DNA from 2 places in the Pseudomonas putida genome. Region 2 is predicted to be linked to the other one. Evidence: predicted binding sites of a transcription regulator. Region 2 holds the regulator's gene; the other holds the start of a gene.
The links. The regulator sigma-54, encoded in region 2, starts transcription at its own class of promoters, with help from an activator protein. The targets are predictions, from matches to a motif close to ANTGGCATNNANNTTGCTNT.

Region 1 (11,050 bases), 620 kb from region 2:
CTACATGGCGACCTCAACCTGGCCGGGGCCGGTGACCCGGGCCTTGACCACCCGCTGCGAATTGAGGTTGCGCACGCGGATCTGCTCGCCCTGGCCGCCCTTGGCCAAGGCTTCGCCCGGCATGCGCACGCTCAAGGGGCCGCTGCGTGCGGTGATCACCACATGGTCGCCCTTGCGCACCACCTCGGCTTGCTCCAGGTGCTGTGCCGTGAGCACCTGGTCGAGCACCGTCGATCGCACCATCTTCATGCCCACCGCCTGATCGAGGTCGGTGAGGAAGCCCTGAGTCAGCGTACCGACGTCGCGCTCGCGCAGGGCTACGTCATTTTCGCCAACGACGTTGTCGCGCTTGAGCGGGCGGGTCACCACCACCACGTCGCGGAACAGCTTCACCGTCGCCGGCACGAAGAGGGTCCACGGCGCGCTACCGTCACAGCGTACCCGTACGGTGACCCGTCCCAGCGGCTGCGCCGGGCTTTCCAGCGAGGCGTCCAGCTGCTGGCTGCACAGCGGCATGCGCAGGCGCGGGTCGAGCGGGTTGACCTGGATTTCGTAGCGCCCGGGAGTCTGGGTGGTGGCCAGGTAGTCCTCGACACTGAATTCAAGAAACCCTTGGGTGACACCGATAAGCTGTTCAGGCAAGGTAACCGCGTCCGCCAGCGTGCGAACGCCGGGTGCCAGCAGGCACAGCACGGCGAGCGTGCCGCTCAGCAGGTGCGTCAGTCGTCGGAAATTTGTCGTTTTCGTGTACATGGCGCTCAAAAAAGCAAAGCCCGTGCCGAATTGGTGACCACGTAGCACCAAAATGGCAGATCGCATAAGGAGTCAGGCATGGCGGGGGTAATGGATTCAGTCAACCAGCGCACGCAGCTGGTTGGGCAGAATCGCCTGGAATTGCTGCTGTTCCGTCTCAACGGGGCGCAGCTTTACGGCATCAATGTGTTCAAGGTTCGCGAAGTGCTGCAGTGCCCGGAGCTGACCGTGCTGCCCAAGTCGCACCCGGTGGTGCGAGGCGTGGCCAACATTCGCGGGGCGACCATCCCGATCCTCGACCTGTCGATGGCGACGGGCCTGCCGGGGTTGCAGGAAGAAACGCGCAACAGCTTCGTGATCATCACCGAGTACAACACCAAGACCCAGGGCTTTCTGGTGCACTCGGTCGAGCGCATTGTCAACATGAACTGGGAAGAGATCCATCCGCCACCCAAGGGCACGGGGCGCGACCACTACCTGACCGCCGTCACTCGTGTCGACAACCGCATGGTCGAGATCATCGACGTGGAGAAGGTGCTGGCCGAAGTGGCGCCGTCGTCCGAGTCGGTGTCTGCCGGCGTGGTCGATGCCGAGGTGCAGGACAAGGCCACGCTGCTGCGGGTGCTGACCGTCGACGATTCGTCGGTGGCGCGCAAGCAGGTCAGCCGCTGCCTGCAGACAGTAGGTGTGGACGTGGTGGCGCTCAACGATGGCCGGCAGGCCCTGGACTACCTGCGCAAGTTGGTCGACGAGGGCAAGAAGCCGGAAGAAGAGTTTCTGATGATGATCTCCGACATTGAAATGCCGGAAATGGACGGCTATACGCTTACCGCAGAGATCCGCAGCGACCCGCGTATGCAAAAATTGCACATCTGCCTGCATACTTCGTTGTCCGGAGTGTTCAACCAGGCGATGGTCAAGAAGGTCGGGGCTGATGATTTCCTGGCCAAGTTCAAACCGGACGACCTGGCCCAGCGCGTGGTCGACCGGATCAAGGCAGCGCATTGAAGCAGCCGGGGGCATGCTCCCGGCACCAGTGATTGAAAAGAGGCGGCAGTAGTGTCTACGGGTAATTTGGAGTTCGAACAGTTCAGGGTCTTCCTGGAAAAAGCCTGTGGCATCCTGCTGGGGGAGAATAAGCAGTACCTGGTTTCCAGCCGTCTCAACAAGCTGATGGAACAGCAGGGCATCAAGAGCCTGGGCGAGCTGGTGCAGCGCATCCAGACCCAGCCGCGGGGCGGTTTGCGCGAACAGGTGGTAGATGCGATGACCACCAACGAGACCCTGTGGTTTCGCGATACCTACCCGTTCGAAGTGCTGAAGAACAAGGTCATTCCCGAGTTCATCAGGAACAACCCCGGGCAGCGCCTGCGCATGTGGTCGGCGGCCTGTTCGTCGGGCCAGGAGCCGTACTCGATCTCGATGGCCATCGACGAGTTCGAACGCAGCAACCTGGGCCAGTTGAAGATGGGTGCGCAGATCGTTGCCACCGACCTGTCCGGCTCGATGCTGAACAACTGCAAGACCGGTGAGTACGACAGCCTGGCGATTGCCCGTGGCCTGTCCCAGGAGCGCCTGCAGCGTTACTTCGACACCAAGGCGCCGGGGCGCTGGGCGGTCAAGCCGGCCATTCGCAGCCGTGTCGAGTTCCGCTCGTTCAACCTGCTCGACAGCTATGCGAGCCTGGGCAAGTTCGACATCGTGTTCTGCCGCAATGTGCTGATCTACTTCTCGGCGCAGGTGAAGAAGGACATCCTGTTGCGTATCCACAGCACCCTGAAGCCTGGGGGCTACCTGTTCCTCGGTGCCTCGGAGGCGCTGAACGGGTTACCGGACCACTACCAGATGGTCCAGTGCAGCCCGGGGATCATCTACCAGGCCAAGTAAGAACGGAGCGCCTGGTGCATGCCGGTGGTTCTGTAGTTCCCGTCAAACCGAGCCGCCGCGCGGGCGGCTCTTGATGTGCTGAACAACATGCTCAAGTCGGTACTTCCGAGAAAAAATAGGGCTCTAGATCAGTGAGTTGAGCAAGGAAAATCAAATGCTCAACTGCACTGATTTTTTTCAAGAATTTGAGAGAGTCGGATCCGCCAAGCGCAAGCGCAGGGAAAAAGCCATACATTTCATCATGTTTGAGCGGGCCGAGAGTGCTTAGGGCGGGTTTAAACAAGTCGTTGAAGTCGTTCGATTCAACTTTTCTTGAGAGGATAAAGCCTTGAAGGTGATTATTTAACTGTTCTTTTGAAAAGTCGGTTTTATAGAAAATGTAGTTGGAGCTAACGCTTGTGATTTCCAGTGAAAAGCCGCTATTTTCCCCCCATAGATACAAATCACCAAACGCGCTGCGTGCAATCAGGTGATATTTGTCGTGTTCCGCTAGCTGGGTGCCATCGATCCAAGATGAGACCACTGCCTCATATTCTTGTGGGTTAACCAGCCAGAAAATTCCGTCGCCGTAACCCCCCCAGCCGTGTTCGGACCAATACTCCAAAAGTTTTGCAGGGAGTTTGTCTTTGTACCGTTCTATCGTGGAGGGTGGTACCTCTATACGATCAATAGGTGGGCCGAATTTTTCGATAAATGCTGCAAAAATCTTATCCATGTTAATTTTCTCGTTTCAGCATTTGTGAAGTTTGACGTTCATTCGAGTGGTTCCTCGGAGCTCTGGTGGGACTGTTTCGGCAGCTTTTTTCAACTTGGGTATTTTTGATTTCCACTGAGGCCCGATTGTCGAATTAACTTTACGGTCTCCGAAGTCAGAGATCGCGTCCTTGCCTCCCACGATTAAATCCGGGTTGTGTAGTGCTGCTAAAACCGACATTCGATTCAAGGTTTTTTCGATTGCGACCTGCTGCGCCTCAAATGCATCCATGGTTTTTTGTAGCTCATTCTCAATGCTTTGTTGGACGGAGCCTTGATAGCGTTCTCTTGCTCTTTTCGCTACTCCAGAGTTTCTCTTGCTCGGGCTCGAAACGTTCTCCAAAAACTCCTCAACCGTCATCCAGTTGAGCCCGTCTTCCTGGCCATTCAGCTGGCGCTTGAATTCCCCTATTTTATACTCCGGCAACTTGCCTGTTTTAAAGCATTCAACGTGATGCAGTGCCATGAACCCCGGTCGGCTTTTCGGCGGCCCGTTGTCATTTTTTTGGGTGTTCGGTGTCTCTGGTTCCCGCCCGCCCACAGCGCCTTTGCGCCGCTCCGCCACCTGCAAATCCGGCCGCTTCTTCAACCCCTCCTCATGTTTGAGCATCCACTGCCCAAGTCGTGCGCCCTTACTGCTGGCCGCCATTTCCTGGGCCAGCACGCGCGCATCACCGCGCCCGCGCGTCAGGTACGAGACAATTGCCCCCAACAACAGCACCACGACTTCTACATGGCCAAGGGCTATGGAGTGAGCGGCCCGCGAGATCGCACTCGGGTCGTCCTGGCTGAATGCAGTCAAACCCTCCTCGCCACGCGTCCCCTCCCAGGCGCTGCGGATGCCATCAATGTAGTACTCGCCGATACGCGGCAAGCCATCGATGAAAAACTCGGCAATGGACGACAGGCCCAGAACGCCAAGGATCCAGCCGCTGACCTTGAGGCCCATGGCCGCGCCGGCACCGGCAAATGGAATCGCCCCGGCTCCTGCACCAAAGGCGCCAATTCCTGCACCTATGGCGCCGCCGGTGAGGGTGCTGCCAACGACAATCATTGCCATCTGCCTGACGACGATCAGCAGCTCGTCGATGATGCTGGCGATTTCCAGGTCGGCAAAACGTTGGCGCAATATATGCGCGGCTTGCCATTCGGCCTGATTGAAGGCGGACTCGACCGCCCGCACCCGGCGCAAGGTGAGTGCCAGTGAGGGTACAGCTTCGTTGTAGTAAGTGCGAAAATGGGCGCCTCCTTGATAGCCCATTCGGTCAGTGATGCGTGACTCGATTTCGTGCCATGACGGTGCGAAATGATGAAGAAACATGAGGTGTCTCCCTGACATCTATGTGCAGGGAAAATCTCATCACAAACGCGAGTAGGAAATTTCTGAGAAGAACGTAGGGTGCTTCCCAAAGTTCATTGCGGCAGGCGCCGTCAATTTTTTGTGTTGCCGCTTTTGCCGCCCGGCAATTGCCGCTTTCGCTTCGCCAGGCGGAAGCACTTTGCCGCTTTTCTGGCATCGCGCCATCAACCATCCGCGCCACAGCCCCGTAATTCCGGGCTTTCAGGTTTCTGGCACAGCCCTTGCTATACCTTGCTCAACGAAATTCCGGCCAACCTTCGAAGGTTTTCCCGACATGAGCATCAGTTTCGACAAGGCGCTTGGCATTCACGAAAAGGCACTGGGCTTCCGCGCCCAGCGCGCCGAAGTGCTGGCCAACAACATCGCCAACGCCGACACGCCCAACTACAAGGCGCGTGACATGGACTTCTCTTCGGTGCTCGCCGCCGAGAGCCAGAAGCAGCAAAGCGGCCGCTTCGCCATGGACCGCACCAACAGCCGCCACATCGAGGCCGAAGGCCTGGCGATGGCAGACGACTCGCTGCAATACCGCGTGCCGACCCAGCCGTCGATCGACCAGAACACCGTGGACGCCCAGATCGAGCAATCGAACTACACGGAAAACGCCATCGGCTTCCAGGCCAGCTTCACCTTGCTCAACAGTAAATTCAAAGGGCTGGTTTCGGCCCTGCGCGGAGAGTAATTCATGTCCCTTTCCAGTGTTTTCAACATTGCCGGCAGCGGCATGAGCGCGCAGAACACCCGCCTCAACACTGTTGCCTCGAACATCGCCAACGCCGAGACCGTGTCGTCGAGCATCGACCAGACCTATCGTGCGCGCCACCCAGTGTTCGCCACCACCTTCCAGAACGCGCAGAGCGGCGTCAGCCAGTCGCTGTTCGAGGACCAGGGCGAGGCGGGGCAGGGCGTGCAGGTCAAGGGCATCGTCGAAGACCAGAGCAATCTGGAGGCGCGCTACGAGCCGAATCACCCGGCGGCGAACAAGGACGGCTACGTCTACTACCCGAACGTCAACGTGGTCGAGGAGATGGCTGACATGATCTCCGCCAGCCGGGCGTTCCAGACCAACGCCGAGCTGATGAACACCGCCAAGAACATGATGCAGAAAGTGCTGACCCTGGGTCAGTGATAAGGAAGCCGGACCATGGCCATCGATACCTCCACCACCGGTGTCAATCTCAACGACGTCCTCGCGGCGTCCGGTGTCAGCACTGGCACCACCAAAAAGACCACCACCGATACCGCGTCCCAGACCGGCAACAGCTCGCTGGGCAAAGATGCCTTCCTGCAGCTGCTGGTTACCCAGATGCAGCACCAGAACCCGCTCGACCCGCAGGACAACGGCGAGTTCGTGGCCCAGTTGGCGCAGTTCAGCAGCCTTGAGGGCATCACCTCGCTGAACGAGTCGGTCACCAACATCACCAGTGCAATGGCCTCGTCCCAGGCACTGCAGGCGTCGTCGCTGGTCGGCCGCTCGGTGATCGTGCAGAACGACAAGGCCGTGGTCGATACCGCCGACAGCTTCAATGGTCAGTTCGTCGTGCCGCAGGCCATCGACGGGGCGAAGATTACCGTCAAGGACAAGGACGGCAACACCGTCAAGACCATCGAGGTGGGCGAGCAGAAAGCCGGCTACGCCGACTTCATCTGGGATGGCACCAACTCGAGCGGCGCTAAGGTCGACCCGGGCACCTATACCTTCACTGCCAGCACCACCGTGGATGGCAAGGCGGTGCAGATGAACACCCTGCTGCCGGCCAAGGTCACCAGTGTCAGCTTCAACTCCACGGGCGAGATGGTGCTCAACCTCGCCGGGGTCGGCAAGGTTTCCCTGTCCGACGTACAAACCATCGGTATCTAAGGCCAGAACGGCACAAGGAGCAACAGCATGTCTTTCAATATCGGCCTTAGCGGTCTGTACGCAGCCAACAAGCAGCTGGACGTTACCGGCAACAACATTGCCAACGTCAACACCACCGGTTTCAAGTCGTCGCGTGCCGAGTTCGCCGACGTCTACGCTGGCGCCAACCGCCTGGGCGTGGGCAAGAACCAGGTCGGCAACGGTGTGCGCCTGGCCGCAGTCTCCCAGCAGTTCACCCAGGGTGACGTGAACAACACCGGCAACGTGCTGGACATGGGTATCCAGGGTCAAGGTTACTTCGTGCTGTCCGACAACGGCTCGATGGTCTACACCCGTGCCGGTGCCTTCCAGACCAGCAAGGACAACTATGTCGTCACCTCCGACGGCCTGCGCCTGCAGGGCTATGCTGCCGACAGCAGCGGCAACATCAAGAAAGGTGTGCTGACCGACCTGAAGATCGACACCTCGGCCCTGCAGCCAAAGGCCACCAGCCTGATCGACCAGGGCATCAACCTGAACTCCTCGGCCACGTCGATCCCGCTGCCGTCGACGCCGCCGGTTGCCGGTGACATCGTGTTCGACCCGACTGACGATACTTCGTACACCAAGTCGTTCCCGACCAAGGTCTACGACAGTCAGGGTAACGAGCACACCATGGAGCAGTTCTACCGCAAGACCGACACCAACCAGTGGACGATGTACACCCTGATAGATGGTCGCAACCCGATGGACCCGACTTCCACGGCGCCGCTGGAAGCGACCATGACCTTCAATACCGACGGTAGCGTGGCGTCCATGGCCACCGACCCGGCCAGCATTCCGCCAGGTGCGCCGGCCAACGCCGAATGGGCGGTGACCAACAATACCTTCACCCTCAAGGGCTGGGTCCCGGCCGCCAAGGACGCTGCGGGCAACTGGGCCTCCAACGGTTCGGCGGAGAATACCGACGGCATGAAGCTGTCGATGAACAGCACCACCTCGTACAACACCGAAACCGCGCGCATGTCGCAGTCCCAGGACGGTTATGCCACCGGCATCCTGTCGAGCCTGAGCATCGACTCCACCGGCGTGATGTTCGCCAGCTTCAGCAACCAGCAGTCGCGTGCCATTGGCCAGGTAGCCCTGGCCAGCTTCGCCAACGATCAAGGCCTGCAGCAGATCGGTGGCACCCGCTGGACCGAGACCTACTCCTCGGGCATTCCGGGTATCGATACGCCGAAGACCGGTACCCTGGGCAGTGTCGAGTCCAACGCACTGGAAGGCTCGAACGTCAACCTGACGCAAGAGCTGGTCGAGCTGATCAAGGCGCAGAGTAACTACCAGGCGAACGCCAAGACCATCTCCACCGAAAGCACCATCATGCAGACCATCATCCAGATGACCTGATGGTCGCTGGCTGAGCATGCGTGGACTGACCCCTTTCCTGTAAAGGGGTCAGTCGTATTTGCAGGAGGGATCATGAAAAGGCTGGTTGTGACGTTGATCGCCGCTTTCTGCCTGTACCAGGCCCAGGCCGGCACCGCGCCCTGGTGGCGCTGGGAAAGCCAGGTGGATGGCCGCTTGGTGTGCTCGCAATGGCCGCCGGGGGAGGGCTGGAAGAAATTCGCCGGCCCCTTCAGCAATGGCGGTTGCCGCGAACCTTGATGAGGTCGGTACAGGTTTGCCGCCACCGGCAACCTGGCGCCGGATAACCGGCGGCAGCCCAATGACAAAACCCCGAAAAAGCCCGTATTCACGGGCTTTTTCACGAATTCGAAAAGTTGGTTCGGAACTTGCTTTAGAGCCTGCACAGCAACGGCGAGCGGCAAACGATCGTCAGTGCAGCGGAGGATGACTGTGGACAAGATGCTTTACGTGGCCATGACCGGCGCCAGCCAGAACGCGCTGGCGCAAAAGGCCCACGCCAACAACCTGGCGAACGTTTCCACCAACGGCTTCCAGCGCGACCTGGAACAGGCGCGCTCGATGCCGGTGTTTGGTGACAGCTTTCCGTCACGGGCGTTTGCCATGACCGAACGCCCGGCCACCGACTTCAGCGAAGGGCCGATGGTCGAGACCGGGCGTGACCTGGATGTGGCTGTGAGCGGGCAGGGTTTCATCGCCGTGCAGGCGCCGGATGGCAGCGAAGCCTACGTACGCACCGGTAGCCTTAACATCGACGCCCTCGGCGTGCTGCGCGCCGGCAATGGCATGCCGGTGATCGGCAACGGTGGCCCGATTGCCATTCCGCCAGAGCAGAAAGTCGAAGTCGGTGCCGACGGCACCATCAGCATCCGCTCGATGGGCGAAGACCCGCGGGTGATGGCCGAGGTCGACCGCATCAAGCTGGTCAACCCGGACATCAAGAGCATGACCAAGGGCCTGGACGGGCTGATCCACACCCAGAACGGCCAACCGGCTGCCGCCGACGTCAATGTGCGGGTGGTGTCGGGCTTCCTTGAAGGCAGCAACGTCAACGCCGTGGAAGAAATGACCTCGGTGCTGGCGCTATCCCGCCAGTTCGAGCTGCACGTGAAAATGATGAACGCGGCCAAGGAAGGCGATGAAGCCATGGCGCGTGTTTTGCAAATCGGCTAACCAACTTTGAACGGGTGCCGTAAAACAGGCGCACGAGGAGAATACTGATGCTTCCGGCTCTTTGGGTCGCTAAAACCGGCCTGTCCGCCCAGGACACCAACCTGACCGTCATTTCCAACAACCTGGCCAACGTCTCGACCACCGGCTTCAAGCGGGATCGTGCCGAGTTCGCCGACCTGCTGTACCAGATCAAGCGTCAGCCAGGCGCGCAGTCGACCCAGGACAGCGAGCTGCCATCGGGCCTGCAGGTCGGTACCGGTGTGCGCATTGTCGGCACCCAGAAGAACTTCCAGACCGGCAGCCTGCAGACCACCGAAAACCCACTGGACATGGCGGTCAACGGCCGTGGCTTCTTCCAGGTGCTGCAGCCAGACGGCACCGTCTCGTACACCCGTGACGGTACCTTCCACCTGAACTCCGATGGCCAGATCGTCACTGCCCAAGGCTTTGCCCTGGAGCCAGCGATCGTGGTGCCGAACGACGCCCAGACCTTCACCGTCGGCCAGGACGGCACCGTGTCGATCACCACCGCCGGCAACCCGGCTGCACAGGTGATCGGCAACCTGCAGACCGCCGACTTCATCAACCCGGCCGGCCTGCAGGCGATCGGTGACAACCTGTTCCTGGAAACCGCCGCCAGCGGTGCGCCACAGGTCGGTACCCCGGGCCTGAACGGCTTCGGCACCACCCTGCAGCAGACCTTGGAAAACTCCAACGTCAGCACCGTGGAAGAGCTGGTGAACATGATCACCACCCAGCGTGCCTACGAGATGAACTCCAAGGTCATCTCCACCGCCGACCAGATGCTGTCGTTCGTGACTCAACAGCTCTAAAGCCCTAGTACAGGTTCTACTCCCGTTACACCGTGAGGTAAGTGTCATGAAGCGTCTGTTGTCTGTGTTCGCCCTGGGGGGGGCGGTTGTGTTGGCAGGTTGCGTCGCGCCGACGCCCAAGCCGAACGACCCGTATTACGCGCCGGTTCTGCCGCGCACCCCGCTGCCGGCGGCAGCCAACAACGGTTCGATCTACCAGGCGGGTTTCGAGCAGGGCCTGTACACCGACCGCAAAGCGTTCCGCGTGGGTGACATCATCACCATCACCCTCAACGAACGCACGTCGGCGAGCAAGAACGCAGGTTCGCAGATCCAGAAGAACAGCAAGGCCGACATCGGCCTGACCTCGCTGTTCGGCTCCACCCCGAATACCAACAACCCGTTCGGCAGCGGCGACCTGTCGCTGGAGGCGGGTTACAGCGGTGACCGCACCACCAAGGGCGACAGCAAGGCCACCCAGGGCAACACCCTGACCGGCTCGATCACTGTCACCGTGGCCGAAGTGCTGCCCAACGGCATCATCGCCGTGCGCGGCGAGAAGTGGATGACCCTGAACACCGGTGAAGAGCTGGTGCGTATCGCCGGCCTGATCCGTGCCGACGACATCGCCACCGACAACACCGTGCCGTCCACCCGCGTGGCCGATGCACGCATCACCTATTCGGGCACCGGCTCGTTCGCCGATGCCAGCCAACCGGGTTGGCTGGACCGCTTCTTCATGAGCCCGCTTTGGCCCTTCTGAGTACGGATGAACATGTTCAACCTTAGGCAGCTGATAGCCGCGACCCTGCTCCTGTCCTGCGCGTTCGGTGCCCACGCCGAGCGCCTCAAGGACATTGCCAGCATCTCCGGCGTGCGTTCCAACCAGTTGATCGGCTATGGCCTGGTGGTGGGGCTCAACGGTACGGGTGACCAGACCACCCAGACCCCTTTCACCCTGCAGACCTTCAACAACATGCTGTCGCAGTTCGGCATCAAGGTGCCGCCTGGCTCCGGCAACGTGCAGCTGAAGAACGTCGCGGCGGT
Region 2 (11,050 bases):
CATGCGGTGCATTTCGTACACGTGCATGAAGCGGTTTTCGAAGATCGTCTCGATGACTGCGCCAGTGCCTTCGGCGATGGCGTTCAGCGAGATGAACTGCGCCTGCATGTCGGTCGGGAACGCCGGGTACGGCGCGGTGCGCAGGTTGACGGCTTTCGGCCGCTTGCCGTGCATGTCCAGTTCGATCCAGTCCTCACCGGTGGTAAGTTCGGCGCCTGCTTCCTTCAGCTTTTCCAGCACTGCCTCGAGGATGGTCGGGTCGGTGTCCTTGACCTTGACACGGCCGCCGGTCACGGCAGCGGCGACCAGGTAGGTGCCAGTCTCGATACGGTCGGGCATGACGCGGTAGGTGGCCGAGTGCAGGCGCTCAACGCCATCGATGGTGATGGTGTCGGTACCGGCGCCCTGGACCTTGCCGCCCATGGCGTTGATGAAGTTGGCCAGGTCGACCACTTCAGGCTCGCGCGCGGCGTTCTGCAGCACGCTGCGGCCTTTGGCCAGGGCAGCGGCCATCATGATGTTCTCGGTACCGGTCACGCTCACGGTGTCGAAGAAGAAGTGCGCACCGCGCAGGCCGCCTTCAGGAGCCTCAGCCTTGATGTAGCCGCCTTCGACTTCGATCTTCGCACCCATGGCCTCGAGGCCGCGGATGTGCAGGTCGACCGGGCGCGAACCGATGGCGCAGCCGCCTGGCAGGGCCACTTCAGCCTTGCCGAAGCGCGCGACCATGGGGCCGAGCACCAGGATCGAGGCGCGCATGGTCTTGACCAGCTCGTAAGGGGCTACCAGGGTCTTGATGGTGCGCGGATCGATTTCCACCGCCAGCTTTTCGTCGATCACAGGCTCGATGCCCATGCGCCCGAACAGCTCGATCATGGTGGTGATGTCGTGCAAGTGCGGCAGGTTGCCCACGGTGACCGGGCCATCGGCCAGCAGGGTCGCCGCCAGGATCGGCAGAGCCGCGTTCTTCGCGCCGGAAATGCGGATCTCGCCGTCGAGACGAGCGCCGCCAGTAATAATCAGTTTGTCCATTGGTGTCTCGCCGCCAAGTTGGCTCAGGTGCGCTCAGCCCAGGCTGCGCTGCTGAAAAATTTCATGGTTACCGCATGGATGCTGCCATTGGCGATCCACGGATTCAGGTGAGCATAGATCGCCTGCTGACGTTTGACCGGGCTCAGGCCAGCCAACTCGTCGCTGATCACGTTCAACTGGAAGTTGCAGCCTTCGCCTTCAACTTCGACCCGGGATCCCGGCAATTTCTCTTCAAGGAAGCTCTTAACTTCTACGGCCTGCATGCTCAACCTCAATCGGCGCCCGATGCGCACGGGTCGGCCATCATACAAAAAAGCCCCTCGCCTGCGAAGCCCAACGAAGGGGCGCGCGACCGAGGGGCCTCTCATCACTGCCAAGCCATCAGCTTGCCAGCACCTCATCCAGGTCATAAACCCCGGCGATTTCCCGCATGTCGTCGGGCATGGCACGCACCTCGACGGCCTTGCCGGCTGCCTCGGCGTCACGGATGAACGCCAGCAGCAGTGACAGGCCGACACTGGTGGAGCGCGCCACGGCCGAACAATCCAGCACCAGACGCGCCTCACGGCAAGCGCCGATCAGCGCCTTGCCCTGCTTGCGCAGGGCCGGCCCGCTGCGGTAATCCAGTTCGCCGGCCAGGCGCAGCACGCCCGGCTCGGCCATGGTTACAGCGGCCTCACTCATTTGACGGTCTTCTCTGGCGATTCGTCGGCCTTTTCCTTGGCTTTGGCCACTTCGCCGGCCCAGCCGTCGATGGTCTTGTCCAGGTTGTTGCCGTTGCGCTGCATGGCGTCGGCGAACTGGTCACGGAACAGCTTGCCGATGTTGATGCCGTTGACGATGACGTTACGCACCTTCCACTCGCCACCCAGGTTTTCCAGGGTGTACTGCACCGGGTACACGGCACCATTGTTGCCGGTGACCTTCATGCCTACAGAGGCGCGCTTGCCGTCATCGGCCTTGGCCGGGTCTACGACGATGCCCTGGTTGTTGTACTCCAGCAGCGCGTTACCGTAGAACTGGAACAGGCTGCGCTTGAAGTTTTCCTGAAAGCGCTGCATCTGCTCGGGCGTGGCCTTGCGCGAATACTTGACGGTCATGATGCTTCTGGAGATACCGTCGGCATCGACCACCGGCGCGAGGATCCGGTCAAGGGTGTCGTAGAACGCTTGCGGGTTGGACTTGTACTGCTCCTTGTTGGCCTTGAGCTCACCCAGCAGCTCGGTGGTCGTGCTCTGCACCACGTCGTGCGGCGACTGCGCGGCCAGGGCAAACAGGGGGACGGCCGCCAGCAGCACCAGCAGGCCACGTCGCAGGATCGAAATCATGGAAACTCCTTAATTAGCCGGTTGCGCTTCTTTGGGTTCCTTGCCAACGGAGTTGAGCAGGAACTTGCCAATCAGATCTTCCAGTACCAGCGCCGACTGAGTGTCATGGATGGTCGAACCGTCCTTGAGCACGTCTTCTTCACCGCCCACGCTGATACCGATGTACTTCTCGCCAAGCAAGCCGGCGGTCAGGATCGAAGCAGTAGAGTCGGTCGGCAGGTTGTTGACCGCCTTGTCCAGCTGCAGGGTCACCCGACCGGTGTAGGAATCACGGTCCAGATCGATGGCGGTGACCTTGCCGATCGTCACACCGGCCATGGTCACTTTAGCTCTGACCGTCAAACCGGCGATATTGTCGAAGTACGCATAAACTTTATAGGTATCGCTGCTCGGGCTGGCCGACAGCCCGCTGACGCGCAGGGCCAGCAGCAGCAGTGCCAGGATCCCGGCCAGGAGGAACAGGCCGACACCGATTTCCAGGGTGCGGTTTTGCATCAGAAATCTCCAAACATCAAGGCGGTCAAAATAAAGTCCAGACCCAGTACTGCCAACGAGGCATAGACCACGGTCTTGGTAGTGGCACGGCTGATCCCTTCTGAGGTGGGTTCGCAGTCGTACCCCTGGAATACGGCAATCCAGGTCGTGACGAAGGCGAACACCAGGCTCTTGATCAACCCGTTGAGCACGTCGTCGGTAAAGGAAACACTGTTCTGCATGTTGCCCCAGAACGAGCCTTCGTAAACGCCCAGCCAGTCGACTGCGACCCATGATCCACCCCAGATGCCGACCACGCTGAAAATCAGCGCAAGCAGCGGCAGCGAGATGAAACCGGCCCACAAGCGTGGCGCAACGATGTACTTGAGCGGGTCGACACCGATCATTTCCAGGCTGGACAGCTGCTCGGTGGACTTCATGTTGCCGATTTCGGCGGTCAGCGCGGAACCTGCACGGCCGGCGAACAGCAGCGCGGTGACCACCGGGCCAAGCTCACGCAGCAGGGTCAGGGCAACCATCTGCCCGACGGCCTGTTCGGAACCGTACTTGGTGAGGATGCTGTAACCCTGCAGGGCCAGCACCATGCCGATGAACACGCCGGAAACGACAATGATCGCCAGCGACAGCACGCCCACCGAGTACAGCTGCTTGGTCAGCAGCTGGAAACCACCGCCAATGCCGCCACGGCCGATCAGCGCATGGAACAGGAACAGGCACGAGCGCCCGAGCACGGCCAGCACGTCGATCGCCGAACGCCCAAGCAGGCGGATACGCTCGAGTAAGGATTTTCTGCGCATCACCGCGCTCCCAGCAGATCGGCGCGGTAGTCAGGCGCAGGGAAATGGAATGGCACCGGGCCGTCCGGGTCGCCTTTCATGAATTGGCGAATGCGCGGATTGTCCGAGCCCATCAGCTCGTCGGGCGTACCCTGGCCCAGCACCTGGCCATCACCAACCACATAAATGTAATCGGCGATACTGGCGGTTTCGGCCAGATCGTGGGAGACCACGATACTGGTAATACCCAAGGCATCGTTGAGCAGGCGGATCAAGCGCACGAGTACACCCATGGCAATCGGGTCCTGGCCGACGAACGGTTCGTCGTACATCAGGATCTGCGGGTCCAGGGCAATCGCCCGTGCCAGTGCCACCCGGCGCTTCATGCCGCCGGACAGCTCGTCCGGCATCAGGTCGATGGCACCGCGCAGGCCAACCGCCTGCAGTTTCATCAACACGATGTCGCGGATCATTTCGTCCGAAAGCTGGGTATGTACGCGCAAAGGGAATGCGACGTTCTCGAACACGTCGAGATCGGTAAACAGCGCACCGCTCTGGAACAGCACGCCCATCTGCTTGCGCGCATCGAACAGGTCGCTGCGCGAAAGGCTCGGCAGGTTCTGCCCGGCCACCCACACTTCACCGCCCGACGGGCGTAGCTGCGCGCCCATCAGGCGCAGCAGCGTGGTCTTGCCGCAACCCGACGGCCCCATGATCCCGGTGACCTTGCCGCGCGGGATACGGATGTCGACATTGCTGAAAATGCTGCGCGAACCGCGCTTGAAGGTGACTCCCTTCAACTCGACCGCGTAGGCGCTATCCACACTCATCTAGACTCCTTGCTAGTGCAGCCTCGCACTAATGGACGCCGGCCCTCATCGTGAAGGCACACACACCCTTGGCAGGCCGAATAGCGGCGAACTATAGCACCGCTGACCCTGCGCCCCCAAGGGCATGGAAACAGGTCGTTCAGGCCAACGACAGGCTTTGATGACATTTGCCAGGGCAATCGAAAGGATGAGGGTTTCTTGTATTGCGGCTATAATCGCCGCCTTTTAATCAGGCATTGCTTTTCGACATGAGCCAATCCAGCGAGCTGATCCACTCCGCCCAGCGCACCCTGCGCCTGGAACTCGAGGCCGTAGAAGGCTTGGTGGCCCGCATCGACACCAATTTCGTCAAGGCCTGCGAGCTGATCCTGGCAAGCAAGGGTCGGGTCGTGGTGGTCGGCATGGGCAAATCGGGGCATATCGGCAACAAGATCGCCGCCACCCTGGCCAGCACCGGCACGCCAGCGTTCTTCGTGCATCCGGCTGAAGCCAGCCATGGCGACATGGGCATGATCACCCGCGATGACGTCATTCTGGCCCTGTCCAACTCCGGCAGCACCGCCGAGATCGTTACCCTGCTGCCGCTGATCAAGCGCCTGGGGATCCAGTTGATCAGCCTGACCGGCAACCCGGACTCGCCCCTGGCCCAGGCCGCCGAGGTCAATCTTGACGCCAGCGTCGCCCATGAAGCCTGCCCGCTGAACCTGGCCCCGACCTCCTCCACCACTGCGGCGCTGGTGCTGGGTGACGCGCTGGCCATCGCCCTGCTCGAAGCCCGTGGTTTCACCGCCGAAGACTTCGCCTTCTCGCACCCTGGCGGTGCCCTGGGCCGCCGTCTGCTGCTCAAGGTCGAGAATGTCATGCACGCCGGTGACGAACTGCCCCAGGTACAGCGCGGCACACTGCTCAAGGACGCGCTTCTTGAAATGTCCCGCAAAGGTTTGGGCATGACCGTGATCGTGGACGACGATGGCAAGCTGGCCGGGATCTTCACCGACGGCGACCTGCGCCGCAGCCTGGACCGCAACATCGACGTGCACACCACACTGATTGACCAGGTGATGACTGTGCACGGCAAGACTGCTCGCGCCGAAATGCTTGCCGCCGAGGCCCTGAAGATCATGGAAGACCACAAGATCAGCGCCTTGGTGGTCGTGGACAAGGACGACCGCCCGACCGGCGCCCTGAACATGCATGACCTGCTGCGCGCCGGTGTGATGTAAAGGAGAACGAACCGATGACCCAAGATCTCATGCAACGCGGCCAGGCAATCAAGCTCGCCGTTTTCGACGTCGACGGCGTGCTGACCGATGGCCGCCTTTATTTCCTCGAAGATGGCAGCGAGTTCAAGACCTTCAACACCCTTGATGGCCAAGGCATCAAGATGCTCATGGCCTCGGGCGTAACCACGGCAATCATCAGCGGACGCAAGACCCCAGTGGTAGAGCGCCGGGCGAAAAACCTCGGTATTCCTCACCTTTACCAGGGTCGCGAAGACAAATTGGTAGTGCTCGACGGCCTGCTCGCCGATCTGGGCCTAAGCTATGACCAGGTCGCCTACCTGGGCGACGACCTCCCCGACCTGCCGGTGATCCGCCGGGTCGGCCTGGGTATTGCCGTAGCCAACGCCGCGCCGTTCGTTCGCCAGCACGCCCACGGCGTAACCCAGGCACGCGGCGGCGAAGGTGCTGCACGCGAGTTCTGCGAACTGATCATGCAGGCCCAGGGCACCCTGGACGCTGCCAACGCCAACTACCTTTAAGGTTGCCCATGTTCAGCAAGAAAGCCCGCAACATTGCACTGCTCGCGGTAATCGCCGCGGTGCTGGCGGCAGTCGGCTACTGGAATGTCAGCCCTGAAAGCTTCCTCGACAAGCCAGTGGTCCAGGTCGACGAAAGCGCCATCGACTACTATGCGATTAACGCGCACAGCGTGCAGTTCCTGCCCGACGGCAAGCTGCAATACGAAATGACAGCCGACAAGGTCGAACACCTCAAGGCCAGCGAAGTCACACTGGTGACCACACCCGACCTGCACATGTACCGCGGCACTCAGTACCCGTGGCACGTGCAGGCCGTGCGCGCCGAGGTCAACCCTGACGGTAGCGAAGTCGAACTGATCGACCAGGTGCGGATTGCCCGCACCGACGAAAAACAGCGCGATACCATCATTACCAGCTCGCGCATGACCGTATTCCCGCAGAAGCAATATGCGCAGACCGAGCAAGCCGTTAGAATCGACGGCGCCGGTGGCACAACCACAGGCAAGGGAATGAAAGCGTATTTGAAAGAAAGCAAGATCGACTTGCTCTCTAACGTAAGAGGACAGTATGAGGCTCGTTAAAACCCTCCCCCTTTTGCTCAGCCTGAGCGCAGCAGCACTGGGAAGCGCGAGCGCCTTCGCCCTGCCGAACGACCGTGACCAGCCTATTCGTATCCAGGCCGACAACGCGCACCTGGACGATAAGCAGGGTGTGGCCACCTACACCGGCGACGTGATCATCACCCAGGGCTCGATGATGATCAAAGGCAACACCGTGACCATGACCCGTGCCGCCAATGGCGACATCGACGTGGTGACCTCGGTGGGCAACCTGGCGTACTTCGAGCAGCAGCAGACTGCGGCCAAGCCCGACAAGATGAAAGGCTGGGCGGTGACCATCCAGTACCAGGCGCAGAAAGACACGGTGATCCTCACCGACCGCGCCAAGGTCGAGAACGAAGGCAACACCACCGAAGGCGAGAAGATCGTCTACAACACCAAGACCCAGGTTGCGACCGCCGGACGTGGTGGCAACGTGACACAGCCACGTCAGCGCATCGACATGGTGATCCAGCCGAAGAAGAAGGCCGAGTAAATGGCAACCCTCAAAGCCCAGCACCTGGCCAAGAGCTACAAGGGGCGGCAAGTCGTGCGTGACGTCAGCCTGTCGATCGACAGCGGGCAGATCGTCGGCTTGCTCGGCCCCAACGGCGCCGGCAAGACCACCTGCTTCTACATGATCGTGGGGCTGGTCCAGGCCGACCAGGGGCGCGTACTGATCGACAACCTCGATGTCAGTCACCAGCCCATGCACGGCCGTGCCCGCGCCGGTATCGGCTACCTGCCGCAGGAAGCCTCGATCTTCCGCAAGCTGTCGGTGGCCGACAACATCATGGCCATTCTCGAAACCCGCAAGGACATCGACCGTGAAGGGCGGCGCAAGGAACTGGAAAGCCTGCTGCAGGAATTCCACATCAGCCACATCCGCGACAACCTCGGCATGAGCCTTTCCGGTGGTGAACGCCGCCGCGTCGAAATTGCCCGCGCCCTGGCCACCGCACCGAAGTTCATCCTGCTGGACGAACCGTTTGCCGGTGTCGACCCGATCTCCGTGGGCGACATCAAGCAGATCATCCACCACCTCAAGGCCAAGGGTATCGGTGTACTGATCACCGACCACAACGTCCGTGAAACCCTGGACATCTGCGAGACCGCCTACATCGTCAACGACGGTCGACTGATCGCCGAAGGCGACGCCGAGACCATCCTGGCCAACGACCTGGTCAAGGAGGTCTACCTGGGCCACGAGTTCCGACTCTGATCCCCAGGACCTGCCTGGAGCACTGGCATTAACGCCCTGTCGGGGCTTAAGTTGTTACAGTGCTCTAGGCAAACGCTACAATTTGAGGCATAAAACTTGCTTGAATTTGGCGCTCCGGCGCCCTCGTGTAGTGGATGGCGCATGCGCGCCGGCGAACAAGGTATTAAGCCCCAGCCATGAAACCATCGCTCGTCCTAAAAATGGGCCAGCAACTGACGATGACCCCGCAGTTGCAACAGGCCATCCGCCTACTTCAGCTCTCCACCCTGGACCTCCAGCAGGAAATCCAGGAAGCGCTGGAGTCCAATCCGATGCTCGAACGTCAGGAAGACGGCGACGACTTCGACAACAGCGACCCGATGGCGGACAACGCCGAAAACAAGCCGGTCGCCGAAGTCCAGGAAAACAGCTTCCAGGAAAGCACCACCAGTGCCGAAACCCTGGAAGACGGTGAGTGGAGCGAGCGAATACCCAACGAGCTTCCAGTCGACACCGCCTGGGAAGATATTTACCAGACCAGCGCCAGCAGCCTGCCGAGCAACGATGACGACGAGTGGGACTTCACCACCCGCACGTCGGCCGGCGAAAGCCTGCAGAGCCACCTGCTGTGGCAGCTGAACCTGGCCCCGATGTCCGATACCGACCGCCTGATCGCCATCACCCTGATCGACAGCATCAACGGCCAGGGCTACCTGGAAGATTCCCTCGAAGAAATCTGCGAAGGCTTCGACCCGGAGCTGGACATCGAACTCGACGAGGTAGAAGCGGTGCTGCACCGCATCCAGCAGTTCGAGCCGGCCGGTGTCGGCGCCCGCTCCCTGGGCGAGTGCCTGCTGCTGCAATTGCGTCAACTGCCTGCCAGCACGCTCTGGATGAGCGAAGCCAAGCGCCTGGTCACCGACTTCATCGACCTGCTCGGCAGCCGCGACTACAGCCAGCTGATGCGCCGCATGAAGCTCAAGGAAGACGAACTGCGCCAGGTGATCGAGCTGGTCCAGAGTCTCAACCCGCGGCCAGGTTCGCAGATCGAGTCGAGCGAACCGGAATACGTGGTGCCCGACGTGATCGTGCGCAAGGACAGCGACCGCTGGCTGGTCGAGCTTAACCAGGAGGCGATCCCGCGCCTGCGGGTCAACCCGCAGTATGCCGGCTTCGTTCGCCGCGCCGATACCAGCGCCGACAACACCTTCATGCGCAACCAGTTGCAAGAGGCACGCTGGTTCATCAAGAGCCTGCAAAGCCGCAACGAAACGCTGATGAAGGTCGCCACGCAGATCGTCGAGCATCAGCGCGGCTTCCTCGACCACGGCGACGAAGCGATGAAGCCGCTGGTCCTGCATGACATCGCCGAAGCGGTGGGCATGCATGAGTCGACCATTTCGCGGGTGACTACGCAGAAATACATGCACACCCCGCGTGGCATCTACGAACTGAAATACTTTTTCTCCAGCCACGTCAGCACTGCCGAAGGCGGAGAATGCTCGTCTACGGCGATCCGCGCGATCATCAAGAAACTGGTTGCCGCGGAAAATCAGAAAAAGCCATTGAGTGACAGCAAGATCGCTGGTTTACTGGAGGCACAAGGCATCCAGGTAGCCCGTCGCACCGTCGCCAAGTACCGCGAGTCCCTCGGCATCGCACCGTCGAGCGAGCGCAAGCGACTGATGTAGCCCCCGGATGTGCCACAGCGTTTGTGGGGCAGGTGCAAGACCTGCCTCTTTATGCACGGGCAACAAAGGAGAAGCTGTATGCAAGTCAATATCAGTGGACAGCATGTAGAAGTCACCCAGCCACTGCGCGATTATGTGCTTGAAAAGCTCGCTCGCGTGGAGAGTCACTTCGACAAGATCACCAACGTGCAGGTCATCATGAAAGTCGAGAAGCTGCAGCAGAAGGTCGAGGCGACCCTGCAGATTCCCGGCGGTGAAGTGGTTGCCAACGCGGAACACGAAGACATGTATGCAGCGATCGACGCCTTGGCCGACAAGCTCGACCGCCAACTGAAAAAACACAAGGAAAAACAGCAAAGCTTGCTGCAAGGTGCAGCCGCCCGCTGATCCCTCTCATCCATGATCCGACTTGAAACCATCCTGACCCCCGGCCGTTCCCTGGTGAACGTGCCGGGCGGCAGCAAGAAGCGCGCCCTGGAAAAGGTCGCCAACCTGATTGCCGAGCAAGTACCCGAGCTTGCGATGCAAGACGTCTTCGAAAAGCTCATCGCTCGCGAAAAACTGGGCTCGACCGGCTTTGGCAATGGCATTGCCATTCCCCACTGCCGACTTGAAGGCTGCTCTGCCCCGGTAAGTGCACTGTTGCATCTGGACGCGCCGATCGACTACGACGCCATCGATGGCGCCCCGGTGGATCTGCTGTTCGTCCTGCTGGTGCCAGAGGCGGCCACCGATGCCCATCTTGAACTGCTGCGCCAGATCGCCAGCATGCTCGATCGCAAGGAGGTCCGCGATCGCTTGCGTGCCGCCGGTAGCAGCGAGGCCCTGTACCAGGTTGTCCTGGACGCACAGAACGAGCACTGAATATGCGCCTGATCATCGTCAGCGGCCGGTCCGGCTCCGGCAAGAGCACCGCCCTCGATGTACTGGAAGACAACGGTTTCTACGTCATTGACAATCTGCCGGCCGGGCTGCTGCCACAGCTGGCAGAGAACGCGCTGATGAACACCGAGCTTTTGCAGCCACGGGTAGCGGTCAGTATTGATGCTCGCAACTTGCCGAGCCATCTGTCACGCTTCCCCGAACTGCTAGAGGAAGCCCGTGCACGCCACATCCAGTGTGATGTGCTTTATCTTGATGCCGACGAGGACACGCTGCTCAAGCGCTTCTCGGAAACCCGCCGCCGCCACCCGCTGACCAATGCCGACCGCTCGCTGGCCGAAGCGATCCGGGTTGAAAGCGAACTGTTGGGGCCGATTGCCGACCTTGCCGACCTGAAGATCGATACCACCAGCCTCAACCTCTACCAGCTGCGCGATTCGATCAAGCTGCGATT

Region 1: flgB (flagellar basal body rod protein FlgB) is a predicted target of sigma-54. The motif match lies at 4,962-4,981, and genes of this name have one in related genera.

What each region holds. Positions count from the first base shown of each region.
Region 1 covers NZ_CP026115.2:881,014-892,063, reverse strand. The annotation lists gene flgA (flagellar basal body P-ring formation chaperone FlgA) at 1-753, opposite strand; gene C2H86_RS04085 (chemotaxis protein CheV) at 832-1,761, shown strand; gene cheR (protein-glutamate O-methyltransferase CheR) at 1,813-2,640, shown strand; gene C2H86_RS04075 (GAD-like domain-containing protein) at 2,732-3,355, opposite strand; gene C2H86_RS04070 (DUF6861 domain-containing protein) at 3,371-4,714, opposite strand; gene flgB (flagellar basal body rod protein FlgB) at 5,028-5,435, shown strand; gene flgC (flagellar basal body rod protein FlgC) at 5,439-5,882, shown strand; gene flgD (flagellar hook assembly protein FlgD) at 5,898-6,614, shown strand; gene flgE (flagellar hook protein FlgE) at 6,642-8,000, shown strand; gene C2H86_RS04045 (hypothetical protein) at 8,073-8,258, shown strand; gene flgF (flagellar basal-body rod protein FlgF) at 8,451-9,191, shown strand; gene flgG (flagellar basal-body rod protein FlgG) at 9,239-10,024, shown strand; gene flgH (flagellar basal body L-ring protein FlgH) at 10,071-10,766, shown strand; gene C2H86_RS04025 (flagellar basal body P-ring protein FlgI) at 10,779-11,050, shown strand, end outside.
Region 2 covers NZ_CP026115.2:1,502,789-1,513,838, forward strand. The annotation lists gene murA (UDP-N-acetylglucosamine 1-carboxyvinyltransferase) at 1-1,032, opposite strand, end outside; gene C2H86_RS06920 (BolA family protein) at 1,056-1,295, opposite strand; gene C2H86_RS06925 (STAS domain-containing protein) at 1,414-1,716, opposite strand; gene C2H86_RS06930 (MlaC/ttg2D family ABC transporter substrate-binding protein) at 1,713-2,360, opposite strand; gene mlaD (outer membrane lipid asymmetry maintenance protein MlaD) at 2,370-2,855, opposite strand; gene mlaE (lipid asymmetry maintenance ABC transporter permease subunit MlaE) at 2,855-3,652, opposite strand; gene C2H86_RS06945 (ATP-binding cassette domain-containing protein) at 3,652-4,461, opposite strand; gene C2H86_RS06950 (KpsF/GutQ family sugar-phosphate isomerase) at 4,710-5,684, shown strand; gene C2H86_RS06955 (KdsC family phosphatase) at 5,699-6,223, shown strand; gene lptC (LPS export ABC transporter periplasmic protein LptC) at 6,232-6,804, shown strand; gene lptA (lipopolysaccharide transport periplasmic protein LptA) at 6,791-7,318, shown strand; gene lptB (LPS export ABC transporter ATP-binding protein) at 7,319-8,044, shown strand; gene C2H86_RS06975 (RNA polymerase factor sigma-54) at 8,221-9,714, shown strand; gene hpf (ribosome hibernation-promoting factor, HPF/YfiA family) at 9,793-10,101, shown strand; gene ptsN (PTS IIA-like nitrogen regulatory protein PtsN) at 10,114-10,578, shown strand; gene rapZ (RNase adapter RapZ) at 10,581-11,050, shown strand, end outside.